DNA from 3 places in the Rhodococcus sp. NPDC003382 genome. Region 2 is predicted to be linked to each of the others. Evidence: riboswitches for the same ligand, from Rfam matches in the RefSeq annotation. Region 2 holds a riboswitch; each other region holds the start of a gene.
The links. Region 2 has a riboswitch for S-adenosylmethionine ahead of metX (homoserine O-acetyltransferase MetX). Riboswitches for the same ligand answer to the same signal wherever they lie in the genome.
Positions count from the first base shown of each region.

Region 1: linked by a shared signal. The riboswitch ahead of ACWDUD_RS12510 (aminotransferase class V-fold PLP-dependent enzyme) and the one ahead of metX (homoserine O-acetyltransferase MetX) in region 2 are both predicted to bind S-adenosylmethionine.
Region 3: linked by a shared signal. The riboswitch ahead of ACWDUD_RS22340 (hypothetical protein) and the one ahead of metX (homoserine O-acetyltransferase MetX) in region 2 are both predicted to bind S-adenosylmethionine.

Region 1 is NZ_JBSFRH010000015.1:15,609-18,878, forward strand. It holds gene ACWDUD_RS12505 (Pls/PosA family non-ribosomal peptide synthetase) at 1-1,534, opposite strand, end outside; SAM riboswitch class IV at 1,727-1,843, shown strand; gene ACWDUD_RS12510 (aminotransferase class V-fold PLP-dependent enzyme) at 1,909-3,222, shown strand; gene ACWDUD_RS12515 (putative leader peptide) at 3,268-3,270, shown strand, end outside.
Region 2 is NZ_JBSFRH010000005.1:181,058-184,327, reverse strand. It holds gene ACWDUD_RS06135 (DUF3017 domain-containing protein) at 1-52, shown strand, start outside; gene metX (homoserine O-acetyltransferase MetX) at 49-1,179, opposite strand; SAM riboswitch class IV at 1,313-1,430, opposite strand; gene ACWDUD_RS06125 (NADP-dependent isocitrate dehydrogenase) at 1,691-2,908, shown strand; gene acnA (aconitate hydratase AcnA) at 3,024-3,270, opposite strand, start outside.
Region 3 is NZ_JBSFRH010000037.1:48,988-52,257, forward strand. It holds gene ACWDUD_RS22330 (enoyl-CoA hydratase/isomerase family protein) at 1-549, opposite strand, end outside; gene ACWDUD_RS22335 (enoyl-CoA hydratase/isomerase family protein) at 638-1,546, shown strand; SAM riboswitch class IV at 1,601-1,713, shown strand; gene ACWDUD_RS22340 (hypothetical protein) at 1,741-2,142, shown strand; gene ACWDUD_RS22345 (SOS response-associated peptidase) at 2,206-2,922, opposite strand; gene ACWDUD_RS22350 (DJ-1/PfpI family protein) at 3,029-3,270, shown strand, end outside.

The DNA of each region.
Region 1 (3,270 bases), on a different contig from region 2:
CGAGTGCCTCGGCGGACTCGGCGTCGGCGCCGGGCAGCGGCCACGGCAGCGCGTTCCGGTCGACCTTGCCGGACGTGCGGGTGGGTAGTTCGTCGACGAGCGCCAGTCGCGGGACCATCGCGGCGGGAAGCTGCTCGGTGAGCAGGTCGCGCGCCGAGGCGACATCGAAGTCCGGGTCGGTGCTGGCGATGTAGCCCACGAGCATTGCGTGCCCGGCCGCGGTCTTGCGCACGGCGCAGGCGCCGCCCGCGACGCCCGGCAGGTTCTGCAGGGCGTTGTCGATCTCGCCGAGTTCGATGCGTCTGCCGCCGATCTTGACCTGGTCGTCCGCGCGACCCTGGAAGAGCAGGCCGCGACGGTCGAGGGTCACCAGATCGCCGCTGCGGTAGGCGCGTTCCCAGCCCAGGGTCGGCATGGGCGCGTATTTCTCGGCGTCCTTGGCGGGGTCGAGGTAGCGGGCCAGGCCGACGCCGCCGATGACGAGTTCGCCGGTGGCGCCCTCCTCGACGGGCACCCCGTCGGCGTCGACGACGGCGAGGTCCCAGCCGTCGAGCGGCAGGCCGATGCGGATGGGGCCGGTGCCGTCCATCCGGGCGGCACACGCGACCACGGTCGCTTCCGTCGGCCCGTAGGTGTTCCACACCTCCCGGCCGGGGACGGCGAGCCGGGCGGCGAGGTCCGGGGGACAGGCCTCCCCGCCGAAGATGAGCAGCCGCACCGCTTCGAGCGCTTCGGCGGGCCACATCGCCGCGAGCGTGGGCACGGTGGAGACGACGGTGACATCGCGGGAGACCAGCCACGGACCCAGATCCATGCCGGAGCGCACCAGCGATCGGGGCGCGGGGACCAGGCACGCGCCGTGCCGCCACGCCAGCCACATCTCCTCGCACGACGCGTCGAATGCCACCGACAGGCCGGCGAGTACCCGGTCGCCTGGTCCGATCGGGTTGTCCTGCACGAACATTCGCGCTTCGGCATCGACGAAGGCGGCGGCGTTGCGGTGGGTGACCGCGACGCCCTTCGGGGTGCCCGTCGACCCGGAGGTGAAGATGATCCAGGCGTCGTCGTCGAGCCGCGGTCCGCGGATCTGCGGATTCGCGGACCCAGGTGCGGTGCCGGGGCCGATCCCGTTCTCGGTGACGATCGCGGTGACCCCCGCCTCCCCGAACACCAGCTCGGCTCGTTCGTCGGGATCGTCCGCGTCGACCGGAACGTACGCCGCGCCCGCGGCCAGCACCGACAGGATGGTGACGTACAGGTCCTTCGTGCCCGACGGCATGCGCACCCCGACCCGGTCGCCGGCGCCGACGCCCGCGTCGGTCAGCCGGTAGGCGCCGGCGACGATCTCCTCCGCCAGCTCCGCGTAGCTGAGCGTGACCTTGCCGTCGTCGATCGCGGGGGCGTCGGGATGGGCGTCGGCGGTGCTGCGCAGGATGTCGACGAGGGTCCGCGCGGGAGGCGTGAACGAGGAGCGCAGGTACTCGTCCGGTATTCGAGCCGGCCGACCCGGATCCGTCTTGGGCTGGACAGACAATCTGCGTCCTTCTCTAGGTGTCGATGCGTGTGGCCGGTTGTCTCACGGCCGGGTGGACGGCAGGTGAACTCCCTGCCGGCGGGCGGTCGCTTCGACCGATTGTGCTCCGGACCATCGACTTCTCGCCTGTCGACCGCGCGCGAAATGTTTCGGTTTGACAACAGCGGCGACGTGCTGTCATCCTCTTCGGCAGGTCACGAGTACCAGCATCAAGCCCCGGCTCGCTGGTCGGCAACCCTCCTCCGCGGTGGGGTGCTCCGGGTGACGACCAGGCTGTGGTTCCAACACCGGACGCAGCAAGCGCGGACTCCGCCGGCGATCCAACATCGTCGTGGCGATCACCGACGGGTCCCTGGACAGACAAGGGATTACTGATGACTGCTGCAATGACCGCCACCTGCATCGCCCCCATTGCTCGCGTTTCCGGCTGTGACCTGCAGGTTCCGCTCGTCCAGGGTGGCACCTGCACGTACGCCAACTTCGACTACGCCGCGAGTGCTCCGGCCCTGGCCGCCGTCACCGACCGCATCGCCGAACTGCTGCCCTTCTACGCCAGCGTTCACCGCGGCGCCGGCTACGCCTCGCGCGTGACCACGGACGCCTACGAGAAGTGCCGGGCCGTGGTTGCCGGATTCGTCGGTGCTGCCGACGATCAGGTCGTCGTGTTCACCCGCAACACCACCGATTCCCTGAACCTGCTCGCGACCGCCGTGCCCGGTGACGTCGTGCTCCTCGACATCGAACATCACGCGAATCTGTTGCCGTGGAAGAACGCCCGCATCGTCGAGGCCGCCGACACGGTCGCGGGGACGGTCGAGCGACTCGCCGCGGAACTGCGCCGCGCGCCGGCCGCGCTGCTCGCGATCACCGGAGCCTCGAACGTCACCGGTGAGCTGCTGCCCATCGAGGAACTCGCGAACCTCGCGCACGAGTGCGGTGCCCGCATCCTCGTCGACGGCGCACAGCTGGTCCCGCACCGCCGCATCGACCTCGCCGCGACCGGCGTCGACTACCTCGCGTTCTCCGGTCACAAGACGTACGCGCCGTTCGGTGCCGGCGTCCTGGTCGGCCGCCGCGACTGGCTCGATGTCGCCGAGCCCTACCTCGCCGGTGGTGGCGCGGTGCGCGAGGTGCGCCTGGACCACACCGACTGGGCCTGCGCCCCGGCGCGCCACGAGGCCGGATCGCCGAACGTGCTCGGTGCGGCCGCGATCGCGGCGGCCTGCGAAGCGCTCGCCGGTTTCGACGCCGACGCCGTCGCCCGCCACGAAGAGGAACTGAGCCGTCTGCTGGTCGAGGGCCTGCGCGAAATCGACGGCGTCGAACTGCTGCGCCTGTGGGAGGACTCGTGCGAGTCCGTCGGCATCGTCACCTTCACGGTCGCGGGCTACGAACCCGCCGAGGTCGCGGCGTACCTGTCGGCGGAGCACGGCATCGGCGTCCGCGACGGACGTTTCTGCGCGCATCCGCTGCTCGCCCGCGTCGGCCGCGCCGGAGGTGCAGTGCGTGCCTCCCTCGGCCTCGGCAGCTCGTCCGCCGACGTGGAGCGTCTGGTCGGGGCGGTGCGTCGCCTCGTCGAGCACGGCCCGTCCTGGACCTACGCGAAGACCGACGGCCTGTGGGGCCCGTCCCCGGAGACCCGCCCGGGTCTCGCGGCGGAGGGCGCGGGCGCGTCGGAGTGCGTCTGATCACCCCGATCGACAATTTCCCACAAGATCGGTAGGGTATTGCCCATG
Region 2 (3,270 bases):
AGGGGCGATCGTGGCGCTTGCCGTCTCGATCGACCCTCTCGGAACCGGTTAGCCGCGTTCGACCAGGTCCATCAGTTCGACCAGGAGCTTGGCAACGGCGTCGGCCTCGGTGAGGAATCCGTCGTGCCCGTCCCGCGATTCGAGGACCCGCAGACCGTCGCAGTTGGGCAGCCCGTCGGCGATCTCCTGCTGCAGCCGCAGCGGGTACAGCCGATCGGAGCTGACGCCCGCGACGATCGTCGGAACCGGGGAACCGGCGAGCGCAGCCTGGACTCCACCCCGTCCGCGCCCGACGTCGTGGCGGTTCATGGCCTCGGTGAGGACGACGTAGGTGCCGGGGTCGAACCGCGACACCAGCTTGTCGGCCTGGTGTTGGAGGTAGCTCTGCACCGCGTACCGTCCGCCCTGCCACGGATCCTCGTCGGCCTGAGGCGAATTCGCGTAGCGGGAGTCGAGTTCTTCCTCGGTGCGGTAGGTCAGGTGTGCGATGCGGCGCGCGATGCCCAGACCGGCGTCCGGACGGCGTCCGGTGCCGTGATAGTCGCCGCCCTGCCAGTCGGGGTCGCCGGTGATGACGGCCATCTGCGTGGTCTGGGTGCCGATCTGGTCGGCGGTGGCGCGGGCGCCCACGGCAAGGATCAGCGAGGCCCGGACCCGGTCCGGATGGGTGACAATCCACTCGAGCGTGCGCATGCCACCCATGGATCCGCCGGTGACGGCGGCGAGGGTCTCGATGCCGAGCACGTCGAGCAGCGCGGCCTCGGCGGCGACCTGATCGCGGATGGTGATCTGCGGGAAACGCGACCCCCACGGTTTGCCGTCCGGGGCGATGCTGCCCGGCCCGGTGCTGCCGCGGCAGCCTCCGAGCACGTTGGACGCCACGACGCACCAGCGGTTGGTGTCGATCGGGGCGCCCGGCCCGACCATTCCGGTCCACCACCCGGGTGAGGGGTGATCCGGTCCGGCGGGTCCGGTGATGTGCGAATCCCCGGTGAGTGCGTGCTCGACCAGGACGACGTTGTCGCGCGCGGGGGAGAGGGCTCCCCAGCGCTGCACCGCGAGCGTGACGTTCGGGAGCGTCTCACCGTTCTCCAGCGACAGAGCGCCGATGTCGACCAGGCCGAGACGGCCGTCCTCGGGAGGAAGGTCGACGTATCGCCGTTCGGTGCCCGCCGTCAAGACGCGGCCGCCTCGACGACGACGGTGGGGGTGAGGGTGTGGGTCATCATGTCCTTCTGGGCGGGCGGCGGATGGTCGGGTCGGATCTACGCGCGACAGCTCATGATCACAACTCTCATGGTCACTACCTCCCTGTACAGGCTTGCCGCCCGGCCTGTGCGCCGAACGGCCCGGTCTTCACCCGGAGCACCCCACCCTGACCGGAGGGTTGCCGACCAGCAAGCCGGGGCTCGATGCTGGTACTCATGACCTGAACGGCAAGTTTAGCGGCTCGTTCCGGCGCGCCGGAAGCCGGGCCGAGCGCCCCGCTGACCAGCGCAAAGTTACCGGTCGGTAGTGAAACCCGCGCTTTGCGCTCCCAGGGAATAGCAGTACGCTTGTCTTGTTTGGCACGTGTTCCCGCGCGTGTGAACACGTCCATGCTCAGATCCCTCTGAGCAGTGTGAAGCCGTACTCACAAAGTGCGGTCGAATCGGGCCGAGGAAACGTCCTAGGAGGACACGAAGCGCACATGTCCAAGATCAAGGTTGAAGGCAAGGTCGTCGAACTCGACGGCGACGAGATGACCCGCATCATCTGGCAGTTCATCAAAGACAAGCTGATCCACCCTTACCTGGATGTCGATCTCGAGTACTACGACCTCGGAATCGAGCACCGCGACGCGACCGACGATCAGGTCACGATCGACGCGGCGAACGCCATCAAGAAGCACGGCGTCGGCGTCAAGTGCGCCACGATCACCCCGGACGAGGCGCGCGTCGAAGAGTTCGGCCTCAAGAAGATGTGGCGCTCGCCCAACGGCACGATCCGAAACATCCTCGGCGGCACCATCTTCCGCGCCCCGATCATCATCTCCAACGTGCCCCGCCTGGTTCCGGGCTGGACCAAGCCGGTGATCGTCGGCCGTCACGCCTTCGGCGACCAGTACCGCGCCACCGACTTCAAGGTCCCCGGCGCCGGCACCGTCACGATCACCTTCACGCCCGAGGACGGCAGCGAGCCGATCCAGCACGAGGTGTGCAAGATCCCCGAGGACGGCGGCGTCGTCATGGGGATGTACAACTACAAGAAGTCCATCCAGGACTTCGCGCGTGCGTCGCTGGCCTACGGCCTGCAGCAGAACTACCCGGTCTACCTGTCGACCAAGAACACGATCCTCAAGGCCTACGACGGCATGTTCAAGGACGAGTTCCAGCGGATCTACGAGGAAGAGTTCAAGGCGGAATTCGACGCCGCGGGCCTGACCTACGAGCACCGCCTCATCGACGACATGGTCGCCTCCTCCCTCAAGTGGGAGGGCGGCTACGTGTGGGCCTGCAAGAACTACGACGGCGACGTCCAGTCCGACACCGTCGCGCAGGGCTACGGTTCGCTCGGCCTGATGACCTCCGTGCTCATGACCCCGGACGGCAAGACCGTCGAGGCCGAGGCGGCGCACGGCACCGTCACCCGTCACTACCGTCAGCACCAGCAGGGCAAGCCGACGTCGACCAACCCGATCGCGTCGATCTTCGCCTGGACCCGCGGTCTCGAGCACCGCGGCAAGCTCGACAACACCCCCGAGGTGATCGAGTTCGCGCAGCAGCTCGAGGACGTCGTCATCAAGACCGTCGAAGCCGGCCAGATGACCAAGGACCTCGCTCTGCTCGTCGGCCCCGAGCAGGGCTGGCAGACCACCGAGGAGTTCCTCGGCACCCTCGACGAGAACCTGCAGAAGGCTCGCGCCTGACGTAGCTCGCGACACAGCAGAACGGGGCGCCTCCGGAAGGAGGCGCCCCGTTCTTTTGCTTTTCGTCGGGTCGACAGCGTTGTCGGGCCGACAGCGTTGTCGGGCCGACAGCGTGTCAGACCGACAGCGGCGACCGCGTAGCCAGGAGATGTCCGAACAGGCCACCGGCACGCAGCCATTCGTACTCCAGCGGAGTGTCGAGCCGTGCCAGTGCAGTGCCCTCCCACGACACCCTGCCCGCGCGCGTGACCCGGACCGTGACGTCCCGGGATGTTCCGAGATCGTCCAGACCGAGCACGGAGATCTCCTCGCTGCCGTCGAACTCCTCGGGGGCGGGTCCGTCCCACTGGATCGGCAGGACA
Region 3 (3,270 bases), on a different contig from region 2:
CAATTCGTATGCGCGCGCGGCGCTCATCCGCTCGTGTTTGCCCATGAGCGCCATGCGCAGGGCGACCGACCGGGGCAGCACCCGGGACACCCGGACCATCTCGCGGCCGGCGACCAGGCCGATGCTCACGTGCGGGTCGAAGAAGGTGGCCTCCTCCGAGGCGATCACGATGTCGCAGGTGGTGACCCAGTCGAGTCCTGCGCCGCAGCACAGACCGTTGATCGCGGCGACGATCGGTTTCGTCATGGTCCGGAACGGTGGTGTGCCCTCCTGGGGCGCCTCCCACTGTTCGTAGGTCGACAGATACGGGCGCTCGTTGATCACCTTGCCGTCACCGGGGATCTCCTTGACGTCGGCCCCGGTGCAGAACGCGCGGCCGGTGCCGGTGACGACGAGCGTCCAGACCTTGTCGTCGTTCTCCGCCTCGGCGTACGCGGCGCGCAGTTCGGTGATCATGTGGGGGCTGAGCGCATTGAGGGCTTCGGGCCGGTTCAGCGTGAGAGTGGCCGTGTGCCCGTCGACTTCGTACTCGATCGTGTCGAACGGCATGTGTTTCCTTCTGCGGAGATGACAGCCATACTGGTGTATCTACAGTATCCCATACCGTTATGCCCGATCCAGCGGAAGAGAGACAACGATGACGAGCTCCAGTGCCGCGGACGGACGTGTCCTCTTCGACGTGGATCCGGATCGCCGCATCGCGACCGTCACCCTCAACGACCCCGCGCGCCGCAATTCTTACGACGCCCCTATGCGCGACGCGCTCGCCCGATACCTCGACGACGTCGCGCAGGACGATGACATCACGGTCGTGCTGCTGCGGGGCGCCGACGGTGTGTTCAGTACCGGAGCCGATATGAACAACGCATATGGGTGGTATGGCACGAAGGGTGAGTGGGACCGTTCGCAGAAGAGCCGGCCCAGCCAGCGGCGCCGTCTCACCGTCGACCGCAAGACATTCGGCTTCTACCACGAGTTCCTGGGCTATCCGAAGGTCACGGTGGGGGAGATCAGCGGTTACGCGCTCGGTGGTGGGTTCGAGATGGCACTGATGACCGACATCTCCGTGATCGCGCGGGACACCCGCATCGGGATGCCCGCCACCCGGTTCCTCGGCCCGGCGCTGGGCAGCCTGCACATGTTCTTCCACCGGCTCGGACCGGTCCTCGCGCGACGGCTGCTGCTGACGGGAGACATCGTCGACGCCGCGTCCGTCGAACACCTCGGAGTGTTCACCGAGACGTGCGAGCCCGGTGCGGTCACCGCACGCGCCCGGTACTGGGCGGAGAAGGCCGCGAAGATGCCCGCCGACGGGGTCGTCATCGCGAAGGAGGCGTTCCGGCTCGTCGAGCAGAGTCAGGCCTATCAGGGCGAGGAGGTCGCGAGCTATCTGTTCCACGCCTTCGGCACGAACCTGCAGTTCGGGCCGGGTGAGTTCAACTTCGTCAAGACGAGGGCCGAACACGGGACCAAGGAAGCATTCCGCCTGCGCGACGAGCACTTCCACGTCCCCGATCCCGGCGGCTCCGCCGCCGGTGTGCACTAGTGGCGGTTGGGGCCGCCACAAAGGCACACCGAGGGATGCGGTACAGTGACGGTGCTTCACGAGTTGCCGTCGCCAAGCCCCGACTGGACGGCACACCAACCCCACGCTCGCGGGTGGTTCGGGTGACGAAGCGGTCCGAGACCGACCGGCTCGGACAGGAGCGCCCCGTCCCGGGGCTTACCCGGAGGAACACGATGATCCTTGTCGCTCGTTCGATCGTCCGCACCGCCGTCACGTGCCGCTCGTACCACGACGGCCATCACGTCCATCACATCCGTGCTCGGCACGCCCTCGCGGACCGCGATCTCGCGGTGCACGTGCTCGTCGAGATCGTCGACGGAAGAACCCTGCAATTGTCCTGGGACGGAAACAGATTCGAGTTCCAGCACCACGACGTCGACGCGATCGCCCAGGCTCTCGACCTCGGCGGTGACATCGGCGAATGGATCCCGCGATGGCGCGTGCTCGTTCTGCCCGGCCGGGAACCGGAGGACCGCACCGTGTTCACGCTGAGCGATTCGGAGCACTGGTCCGACTGCACCTCGCCGAAACCGGAGACGGGCCCTATCGAGCAGGTGCTGAATGCACTCGTGTGAGCGGGACCGGCGGAACTCGGTGTAGGAAAGGTGTTTCCGCCCGCCGACGGGATCGGGTCGCCGTCACGGGTTCACCGGAAGCAGTAGCTCCGGGGAGTTGTTGCGCGGATTGTTCACCGCGGTGCTCACCTCGTACGGGTGCAGATGCGGCTCCGGGATCGAGTTGAGCAGGGCTTCGACGTCGTCGCGATCGGTGAGGGTCGGGTCGAGCCACGGGTCGATGAACGACTCCGGCAGCAACACGGGGGAGCGGTCGTGGATGTGCCCGGCCGCGTCGGTCGCCGGTCGGGTGAGCACAGTGCACGTCCACAGCCACCTGTTCGGATCGTCCTCGGGTAGTTCCGGATTCGGCCACAATTCGTACAGGCCGGCCATCGCGAGCGGTTTGTCGGCGTGGAGGAAGAACGGGATCTTCTTGCCGTTCTCGTCCTTCAGCCACTCGAAGTAGCCGTCGGCCGGCAGAATGCAGCGCCGACGTGCCGCGGCCGCTTTGAACGCGGGTTTGCTCGTGACGGTCTCGGAGCGCGCGTTGATCATGCGGGAACCGATCTTCGGGTCCTTCGCCCAGAACGGAACCAGCCCCCACCTGGTCGTGCTGTTGAGCTGCCGAACCGGTTCGGCGTCGGGTTCGTCTCGCGGGGCGCGTTCGAGCACGACGTTCACTCGCTGGGTGGGGGCGATGTTGTACGACGGGGGCAGTTCGTCACCGACCGTGGCTGCGGTTTCGTACGCCGCGATCAGGTCGTCGCGGGTGCTCGTGCTCGCATAGCGTCCACACATCGGGCGCTCCTTCCCGTGGTTCGGCTCATGTCCCATCCTGCCGGAACGGCGGACGATCGGTGGCGATGTCGTCCGGGGCACGCCGACGTCGTGCAAGACTCGGAAGGTGACCGGATCGGCAACGCGTAGCGTCTCCATCGTCCTGTTCGACGGTTTCGAACTGCTGGACGTCTTCGGGCCCGTGGCGTTGCTGAGCAGGTTCCCCGATTCGGTCGAGGTGCTGATGCTCGGGCCGCACGAAGGACCGGTCCGCAGCAGCCAGGGAACCGAGGTCGTCGCGACCGCGAGCTACCACGACGCACCGGAATCGGACATCGTGATGGTGCCCGGAGGGATGGGCACCCGCTC